3 regions of the Pseudoalteromonas agarivorans genome follow, and region 2 is predicted to be linked to each of the others. Evidence: predicted binding sites of a transcription regulator. Region 2 holds the regulator's gene; each other region holds the start of a gene.
The links. The regulator LexA, encoded in region 2, represses DNA repair genes until DNA is damaged. The targets are predictions, from matches to a motif close to TACTGTATNNNNATACAGTA.

Region 1: uvrD (DNA helicase II) is a predicted target of LexA. The motif match lies at 1,724-1,743, and genes of this name have one in related genera.
Region 3: ruvC (crossover junction endodeoxyribonuclease RuvC) is a predicted target of LexA. The motif match lies at 1,278-1,297, and genes of this name have one in related genera.

Annotation. Positions count from the first base shown of each region.
Region 1 is NZ_JANIGJ010000009.1:5,305-8,590, reverse strand. It holds gene NQT65_RS15650 (peroxiredoxin-like family protein) at 10-654, shown strand; gene NQT65_RS15645 (YacL family protein) at 783-1,151, opposite strand; gene NQT65_RS15640 (hypothetical protein) at 1,266-1,490, opposite strand; gene uvrD (DNA helicase II) at 1,808-3,286, shown strand, end outside.
Region 2 is NZ_JANIGJ010000012.1:80,319-83,604, reverse strand. It holds gene NQT65_RS17810 (DUF7218 family protein) at 38-289, opposite strand; gene NQT65_RS17805 (hypothetical protein) at 521-901, shown strand; gene NQT65_RS17800 (PaaI family thioesterase) at 912-1,352, opposite strand; gene lexA (transcriptional repressor LexA) at 1,530-2,147, shown strand; gene coxB (cytochrome c oxidase subunit II) at 2,610-3,286, shown strand, end outside.
Region 3 is NZ_JANIGJ010000001.1:944,024-947,309, forward strand. It holds gene ruvB (Holliday junction branch migration DNA helicase RuvB) at 1-76, opposite strand, end outside; gene ruvA (Holliday junction branch migration protein RuvA) at 84-701, opposite strand; gene ruvC (crossover junction endodeoxyribonuclease RuvC) at 704-1,228, opposite strand; gene NQT65_RS04155 (ABC transporter permease) at 1,357-3,286, opposite strand, start outside.

The sequences.
Region 1 (3,286 bases), on a different contig from region 2:
CAGGAAATAATGATGAGTAAAGTGTTACTGCACACCTTGGCGAGTATTGTAATGGCTGCTTTTTTAGTAACGAATGCGCAAGCAAGTACAGAAGGAATTGCTGCAGCCCCCGAGCAAGTATCACCATTATTACCGGGCTTAAGCGTGCCTAATATAACGCTCAAAGATCAACATGGTAATAATGTAGAGTTACAAAAGCGCTTTGCTGAAAAAACAACGGTGCTTATTATTTACCGCGGAGGTTGGTGTCCTTATTGCTCAAAGCAACTGGCTAATATACAAAAAATTGAGCAGCAACTCGCTAATTTAAACGCGCAAATTATTGCAGTATCGCCAGATAGTCCAGAAAAACTAGCCCAAAGTAAAATAAGTTCACCAAATTATTTACTGCTTTCAGATGATAGCTTAACCCTAACAAAAGCCTTAGGTTTAGCTTATTTTTTAGATGATAAAACAGCCGCTATCTATCGCAATAAGCGCGGTGTTAACTTTGTTGATGCCCAAGGCAAGGTAAACGTCGCTTTACCTGTACCGGCTGTATTTGTAATTGATAAAAGTAGCGTTGTGTATTTTCAATACGCAAACCCTAATTACAAAGTACGTTTAACAGAGGAGCTATTATTAGCTGGCGTTAAATCAATAGAAAATCAATAATCTGTAGTTATACCAATCGACTTAAATATTTAATCATTCTAGGGGGCTAAATAGAGCGCTATAAATGTCTAATAACTTTACACCATTGATATTACAAAAAAGGCCAACTAGGTTGGCCTTTTAAACGTTTAACGCGAGCCACTAAACTCAGCCCACGACTCTATTAAATCTATAAAATCTTCAAAGCCACAACCACTCACTAGGCCATTTTCTTCAAGCATTAAGTCATCATCTTGATAGGCGACTAAATCTTCGCTGTCTTGGTGTAGAGCATGGGCTTCAAATAAGGCTTCGTCTTTAGAGAGTATTAAGTCTATCTCTTGGCCTTTTAACGTTATTGGCTCGTAACTTGTTTTTACCGAGCTAATAAGTGCTTGTACCATCGCGACTTTTTCTTTGCCAATTTCTTCGTTTAACCAGCGGCCAATTAGGGCATGCTCGCTACTTATTTTAATGCGCAGCCCACTAATGGGGTCACGTATAAATTGATATTCCATAATTTTTACTTTTAAAACGCTAATGCACTAATTATACCCATAAATAGCCTTAAACACCGACCCTAAAACGCAAAATAGCGCCAATGGGCGCTATTTAAATAGGTGACATAAAAGCTAACTTCGCGATCTAAAACGTGCAGCATCTATAATCGACCATAAATAAATAATAGGCACGAGTACGAAGCCTACTAATACATAAATAAGTGCGTAACTAATTATAATAGCTAGCGCAAAAAAGATAGCGGCTAAAATTCGCCCTTGTACCAATTGCCCTAAACCAGGAAAAAATATATTGCACAACGCTGCAATAACATTACCGCCAGAACCTTGATCAGCCATACTCACCTCTGTAGTTAATTAATTTTAATTTTAAGTTTTAGTTATTTACTTACTATCACACTTTATGCCAATTTATTAAAGCTTAAAAATCAAATAGTTAAATTACTACTAAATAACTGCTTTAGTATTTTTTACTAAATATAGGTCAATTTGATTATTTTTATTATTAATTATCGTTACTTAAGAGTACAAAAAAGCGACTAAGCGATTAGTTTTACAAGTATTTTTAGAATAGCTGTTCATAAAAACAGTATTTTATTTAGCCTAACAAAAACACCTGTTATACTGCCCTCATTATTGATTGAAAAGGCGTAACGATGGACGTTTCTGAATTACTCGATGGCTTAAATGACAAACAACGCGATGCCGTTGCAGCCCCACTACAAAACATGCTGGTATTAGCAGGTGCTGGTTCGGGTAAAACACGTGTTTTAGTTCATCGTATCGCGTGGTTAATGCAGGTTGAGCAAGCCTCTGCTTATAGTATTTTTGCGGTTACCTTTACTAATAAAGCCGCTAAAGAAATGCGCACCCGTGTTGAAGAAACCCTAAAAGCCCCTGTCGGTGGCATGTGGATTGGTACATTCCATGGTCTATCACACCGTATTTTGCGCGCTCACCATCGAGAAGCAAACCTACCAGAAGCCTTTCAAATTTTAGACTCTGACGATCAACTTAGAATGATCAAGCGCTTATTAAAATCAATGAATATTGATGACAAAAAGTGGCCCGCCAAACAATTTGGCTGGTACATCAGTGCTAAAAAAGATGAAGCCCTGCGCCCTAAAGATATTCAAGCCTACGATATAAACGAGCAAATGATGCTGCGTGTATATGCCGCGTATCAAGAAGCGTGTGACCGTGCAGGTTTAGTCGATTTTGCAGAAATACTGCTACGTAGCTACGAAGTACTTAAAAATAACCCTACGCTACTTCGCCATTACCAGCAGCGCTTTGCCCACATGCTGGTAGACGAGTTCCAAGATACCAATACCATTCAATACGCATGGTTAAAGCTACTTGCTGGTGATACACAAAGCATTATGATTGTAGGCGACGATGACCAAAGTATTTACGGTTGGCGCGGCGCTAAAATAGAAAACATTAAACGCTTTTTAACTGATTTTGACGCCGAAACTATTCGTCTTGAGCAAAACTACCGCTCAACCGCGACCATTCTAAAAGCATCTAATGCGCTAATTAAAAATAATTCAGAGCGCATGGGTAAAAGCCTTTGGACCGATGGTAACGAAGGCGAGCCTATATCAATTTATGCCGCCTTTAACGAGCTAGACGAAGCCCGCTTTGTAAGCAGCAAGCTACGCAGCTGGTTAAATGCTGGTAATGCGTTGCAAGACGCCGCTATTTTATACCGTAGTAACGCGCAATCTCGTGTACTCGAGGAAGCCATGCTACAAGAAGGCTTAAAATACCGTATTTACGGTGGTATGCGATTCTTCGAACGTCAAGAAATTAAAGATGCGCTATCGTACTTACGATTGGTAGGAAACCGCCAAGACGACGCCGCATTTGAGCGTGTAATTAACACCCCTGCGCGCGGTATTGGCGATAAAACACTTAGCCATATACGCGACTGTGCGCGTGCTGAGTCTCTGCCTCTTTGGTACGCAGCTAAAGCAATTGTTGAACAACAACATTTATCGGGTCGTGCGGCAAGCGCTGTTACAAAATTTGTAGAGTTGGTAGAGCACATAGAAGATAAAATTAGCGACCTTACACTGCAAGAGCAAGCCAAATACGCTATTCAAACCTCTGGCCTTATGGCTATGTATCAA
Region 2 (3,286 bases):
AATAAAAAGGAGCGGTAAAAAATCAGTGAGGCTGTGTTTAATGCTCACGTAAGGCATTTATTAGCCCTTGTTTGCTCATTTTTGAGCGGCCGCTAATGCCGAGCTCTTTAGCTTTATTGTACAGCTGCTTTTTAGTGCGCTGCTCATACTTTGAGGCTTTGCCGCCTTTAACAGCGGTTTTATGAGTATTGCTATTAGCAATGCGCGCGGCTTTTTGTTTGCTCATGCCTTCATCTCGAAGCGCATCGTACTGATCGTCGTTTTTAATTTGCGGGCCATGATCTACCATAATTGTCCTCCTGAAGCGTTTAATTACACAGTGTGTGTATAACTTTCATACATAAACGGTAAAATTAAGCGTAACTAGCCTAACCCGTTTTATAAGGCAAATTAGGTGCCAATGGCGTTTAAACAGGTATTTTCTATGAATAAAGCCATGTTTAGCGCTTAGTTGATTTGGTATAAAAGTAAAACTGCGTTAAAGTTTGCGATGAAACTATAAGAGGGTAAAAAGCAGACAATGTCGGAAATTCAATTTTTAAATGTAGATCTAGAGCTTGAGTCTAAACAAGATATTAGCGCCCTAGTGGCAGACTTAAAGAAAAACGCGATGGTTTTGCATTATGACAAAGACGAATATCGTCAATTGGCGCGTATTGAAGCCTCAGGTGATATAACCACGCCAGACAAAGCAATCAACCACTTATGTGAATTAATAGAGTCGTGTTCACGTAATGCGCTTAAGCAGTGGCTAAGCTGTTCGCGCAGAACGTTTGATATAGGCTTTGAGTCGGGCACGTCACCTAAGTGTTTTAACCAAGCTCTACATGCAGATACACTGCTACGTATATCTGCAATTGGCGCTGGTATGGAAATAACGATTTACCCTATCGAAAAGTAGCCATAGTTAACTATTTGCGCTCGACAACCGCTGCGGTCATTTTTGATACGCAGCAAAGCTCGCCGCGGCTATTGGTTATTTTTATTTCCCATACAGAACTGCGCTTACCAATATGAAATGCACGAGTAACGGCGGTTAAAGTGCCATTTCGAGAGGCCTTTAAGTGGCTGGCGCTAATTTCCTGTCCAACACAATAAAATTTTGTAAAGTCCACTACAAAGTTAGCGGCGTAGCTTGCTACGGTTTCGGCAAGTACCACATTTGCGCCACCGTGTACCATACCAATAGGATTATGATGCTCAGGAATTGCGGGCATGGTAGCCACTAGGTAATCATCTCCTATTTCGGTTATTTCTATGCCCATGGTTTTCATTAGCGTGCCTTGGCCGTTTATTCCCTCATCTAACTGTTTGCAAAGCTCTAATGTGATGGGTTGATGCCAAATACTCATAATTACTCCTTTATATTGAAAGCAAATTTATAGCATTTTAAATACTGAACGTCTGTAATTACCTAAAATTTATCCAGGTGCGGTGTATTTAGCTATTTTAAAGCACAATTTAAATTTGCGATTTTTATTTAACTGTATATACTCACAGTTAAATGTACTGTATGGAAAACCAGTTGTATGCGACCATTAACTAAACGCCAAGCTCAAATACTCGAACTAATAAAAGTTTTTATTAAAGACACTGGTATGCCTCCTACACGTGCCGAAATTGCGCAAACACTCGGTTTTAAAAGTGCCAATGCCGCAGAAGAGCACTTAAAAGCGCTTGCCAAAAAAGGTGTTATTAAAATGAAACCAGGCGCAAGCCGTGGTATTCAATTGGTTGAAGAAGAGGAGCCTGAGCAACTGGGTCTGCCATTAATAGGTAGAGTTGCAGCGGGTTCGCCTATTTTGGCGCAAGAGCATGTTGAGAGTCACTGTAAAATAGACCCACTTATGTTTAAACCAGCCGCCGACTTTTTACTGCGTGTTAACGGCATGAGTATGAAAGATATAGGTATTATGGATGGTGACTTACTTGCCGTACACCGTACTCAAACAGCAGAAAACGGCCAAGTTGTGGTTGCACGAGTAGATGAAGACGTAACCGTAAAACGCCTAGAAAAAGCAGGCCGAAAAGTATTATTACACGCCGAAAACGAAGAGTTTACGCCTATAGAGGTAGACCTTGAAAACGAATCTTTTAATATTGAAGGGTTAGCCGTTGGCGTAATAAGAAATGCCGACTGGATGTAATTTTTAAGTAATATCTATAAATGCGCACTTTTTAGTGTGCATTTTTGTTTTAAAAACAAACCTTCCCCCACCTCAAAGCGCCCTAAAATTATTTAGGCTGTAAACTTTTTTTCACTCATACTTTTATCTTCCTAAGCGTGTTACATCCCTTAATTTTGCTCGTATCTTGGCTGTTAAATAACAATTTAATACGCCGTCATTTAGTCAATTTTAAAATATCACTTGATTGTTTTTTATACTAAAACTTGCTTGTTGTACGTTTTTTAGCTAATCATTAATGTGCTGGACTAACAATAACTCACAGCTTTTTAGTTATGAGAACACACAATATACACAAACCTTTTGTTGTCCTAGCGATACCAATTAAAAATAAGATTGGTTAAAAAATAAAAATAACGAATTGGCGTTTAAGCCGTATGCCTCTTCGCTTTGCATTCGCAATAGCATCAAAGGAGCCGTCACATGGGTAAACTGACCTCTACCTTGTGGCTTGTGTTGATTATGTTCCCGCAGCAAGTGCTGGCTAATAGCCAATACAATATGCGCAAGGGCGTAACCGATATAAGTAATAATGTATATCAGCTACACATGACCATATTTTTAATATGTTGTGTGATTGGGGTGATAGTGTTCGCAATAATGTTTTGGGCACTGATTCATCACCGTAAATCTAAAGGGGCAGTTCCTGCCCAATTTCATGAAAGTACCAAAGTAGAAATTCTTTGGACTGCCATTCCGTTTGTTATTTTAATTGCCATGGCAATCCCTGCCACTAAAACCCTCATTGCGATGGAAGATGCCAGTAAGGCCGACTTAACCATTAAAATTACAGGGTCACAGTGGAAGTGGCATTATGAATATATGGGCGAAGACGTAGAGTTTTACTCTATTTTATCTACCCCTCAAGACGAAATAGCCAACCTTGCTAATAAAAACCCTAATTATTTACTTGAGGTTGATAAACCTTTAGTACTGCCAATTAATCAAAAGGTGCGTTTTTTAATGACCTCTGATGATGTTATTCACTCTTGGTGGGTACCCGATTTTGCCGTTAAAAAAGATGCCAATCCGGGGTTTATCAACGAAACGTGGACCAACATTAACGAAGAAGGTATTTACCGGGGACAGTGTGCAGAGCT
Region 3 (3,286 bases), on a different contig from region 2:
TGGGCCTTATTGCGCGGTCTATGGTGTCTTCGTTGGTTTTTTCGCTCGCGTCAATTAAACGATCAGCTTCAATCATGGGTTACTCACAACATTGATTTTAAAGATTCTTTAATAAGAACCTCAGTAGACATATCGGGTTTACTTACCGATTTTACTGCTTTTTGCGCCTGTGGCAATTTATAACCAAGCGCAACAAGTGCCGATACGGCATCGTCTGCAGCATTATTGGCAATTGTTGCATCGCTAGGAGGCTCTATAACGGCATTATCGCTAAATGGCGTAAATAAATCGTTACCCCAATCTTTTAAGCGGTCTTTCATTTCAAGCACTAAACGCTCAGCAGTTTTTTTACCCACACCCGGTAATTTAACCAATGTTGTGGCATCTTCGTTGTTTACGCAACTAACAAATTGTTGCGCCGACATGCCCGACAAAATAGCTAAGCCTAGTTTAGGGCCCACACCATTTGCTTTTAATAGTTCTCTAAAAAGCGCGCGCTCGGTTTTATTATTAAAGCCAAATAATAGTTGTGCGTCTTCGCGTACTACAAAGTGCGTGTACACTATGGCGTTTTCACCAATATTAGGTAAGTCGTAAAAACAGGTCATGGGCATTTGTACTTCGTAGCCTACGCCGCTTACTTCTAATAAAATTTCAGGCGGCTGCTTTTCAACTAAAATGCCATTTAAACGGCCAATCATATTTATTTCCTTAAACGTCCTCTAACGGTTTTGCTTGCGCTACCCGCTAGTTTTATTAAATTTTGTTCTGAGTGCGCATGGCAAATTGCAATGGCAAGCGCATCGGCCGCATCGGCTTGCGGTGTGCCAGGTAATTTTAAAATATTTTTGACCATGTGTTGCACTTGCGACTTATCGGCGCCGCCATTACCTACCACAGCTTGTTTAATTTGCCGTGCTGAGTATTCAAATACGGGTAAGTCGGCCATAGAGGCTCCCACTATCGCGGCTCCTCGGGCTTGACCAAGTTTTAGCGCGGCATCCGGGTTATGCGCCATAAATACTTTTTCTATGGCAAAGGTTTCGGGGGAGAACTGCTCTATTATTTGCGTGATCCCTTGGTAGATCATTTTTAATCGTATGGGGAACTCATGCTCGGCTAATTTAATACAACCGCTTCCTAAATAGGTAAATTTAGCACCTTGATGCGCAACCACACCATAACCGGTTAAACGTGAACCTGGGTCTATCCCTAAAATAATGGCCAAACAGCACACTCATTATTGTTATTTTTCAATAACGGTAATAATGCCAGAGCACTGTATAAATTACCAGTGGCGAGTAAAAACAAAAACGCCCGCAACTTAGTGCGGGCGTTTAGCGTTAAAAGTATAGCTTAGGCTAAAGCACGTACTAAGCCTTGGGTATTTTGTTTAAGTTTACGGGCAATCATAAAGTAGCCAAGCGCGGCTACAAACACCCCGCCCGACACTGGCCCTATTAGCCAAATTGCCGGGTGCAACTTACCGGCTAAGTCAAACATTTGCTGCTGAACAATCAATAAGGCTATATCACTAAATAATGCGGCTACAAACCCAGCTAAGCCACCTAATAGCAAAAACTCATAAAGCGTCGCATTTTTTATTAACCGCCCTTTGGCGCCTAACGTTCGCAGTATTACTATTTCTTGCATTCGCTCGCCAAGGCTCGCTTGCACCTGAGATATAAGCACTAATGCGCCACACAAAACAACAATAGCAAGCACAAAGCCAATAGCTAACGACACCTGCTCAATGGTTGATTGTATTTGCTTAACAAAGTTATCTACATCAATGGCGGTAATGGTTGGATAGCTGCGCAGTAACTGGCTAAACGCTTTCTTTTGCTCTGGCTCTATACGCACAGATGAAATATACGTAGCCGGAAAATCTTTTAGCACATCAGGGCTTAAAATAATAAAAAAGTTAGGTTTTAGCGTAGCCCAATTTACTTTACGCACACTGGTAATTTTAGCGTCAAATGATTGCGCACCAATTAAAAATGTTAAGGTGTCGCCTATTTCTACGTCTAGGCGCTCCAACATAGACTCCTCAACCGATGCCTCACCCACTGCGCCTTCGCCAAACCACTGCCCTTGCACAATTTCGTTTTGGGCTGGCACATTATCAAGCCAGGTTAGGTTAAGCTCACGGCCGATGCCCGAACGCGCTTCTTCATCTTTTTTCTCGTTATCTTGCAACGACACTTTACGCGCCACAAGCTCGCCATTTACCGCATTTACTCGCCCACGAATGGTCGGGTAAAAATCCGAAACTAAAATATCGTTCTCTGCTAGGTAATTATTTACAGGCTCAAGTTCGTTTTGCGTAATATTAACTAAAAATGCATTAGGCGCATCGGCGGGTAATTGAGACTGCCAATCTGAGATCATGTCATTTTTAAGCACAATCAAAAACAATAGCAATTTTATCGCCAACGAAAAGCTAATAAGCTGCACCGCATTTACGTTGGCACGTTTTTGTATAGAAGCAATAGCTAACGACCAACTATTGCCTGGTTTTAAACCTAATTTACGTCCACCGCCAAATATTAATTTTGAAATAACAAACAAAACCGCAATCAAAGCAAGCGTGGAGACAAATAAAATAAGCGTTATTTTAATGTTGTTACTAAATAACCACATTAATAAAAACACCGTAAGCGCGCTTAAACCTAAGTGCACACGGCTTACCGCTAGTCTGTCGCCTAAATTACGGCGCAATACTCTAAGCGGTGGAATATCAAATAAATCAAGCAGTGGCTTAATAGAGAACATAACTGCACATATAACGCCTGTGCTAATGGCCACCAGCCAAGGTTTAAACCCGGCGGCAGGTAAGCTCATATCCATGCTTTTTGCTAAGTAACCAGTGGCTATTTCTTGTAAACCGTAGCCTATGGCTAAACCCACAATAACCGCTAAAGCACACACCATGAGTAAGTGCATAAAATATATTTTACGAATTAATGCACGGCTTCCGCCAAGTGTTTTCATCATTGCTACAGGGTCGTATTGGCGCTCACAATAACGCTTTGCCGACACAGCAATAGCAACCGTAGCCAAAATAATACCCAGCAAACCGGCCAGTAATAAAAAGCTTTCTGCACGGTTTAAGCTATTTGATATGGGTGATTGCCTATCTTTGACGCCATACCAACGTTGGTTTTCCGCCATTTGCGGCTTTAACCATTCATAAAACCGCGTTATATCTGATTCATCGCCTGCGTAGAGTTGGCGGTAGTTTACTCGGCTGCCAGGTTGAATAACCTCAGTTTTTGCAACATCA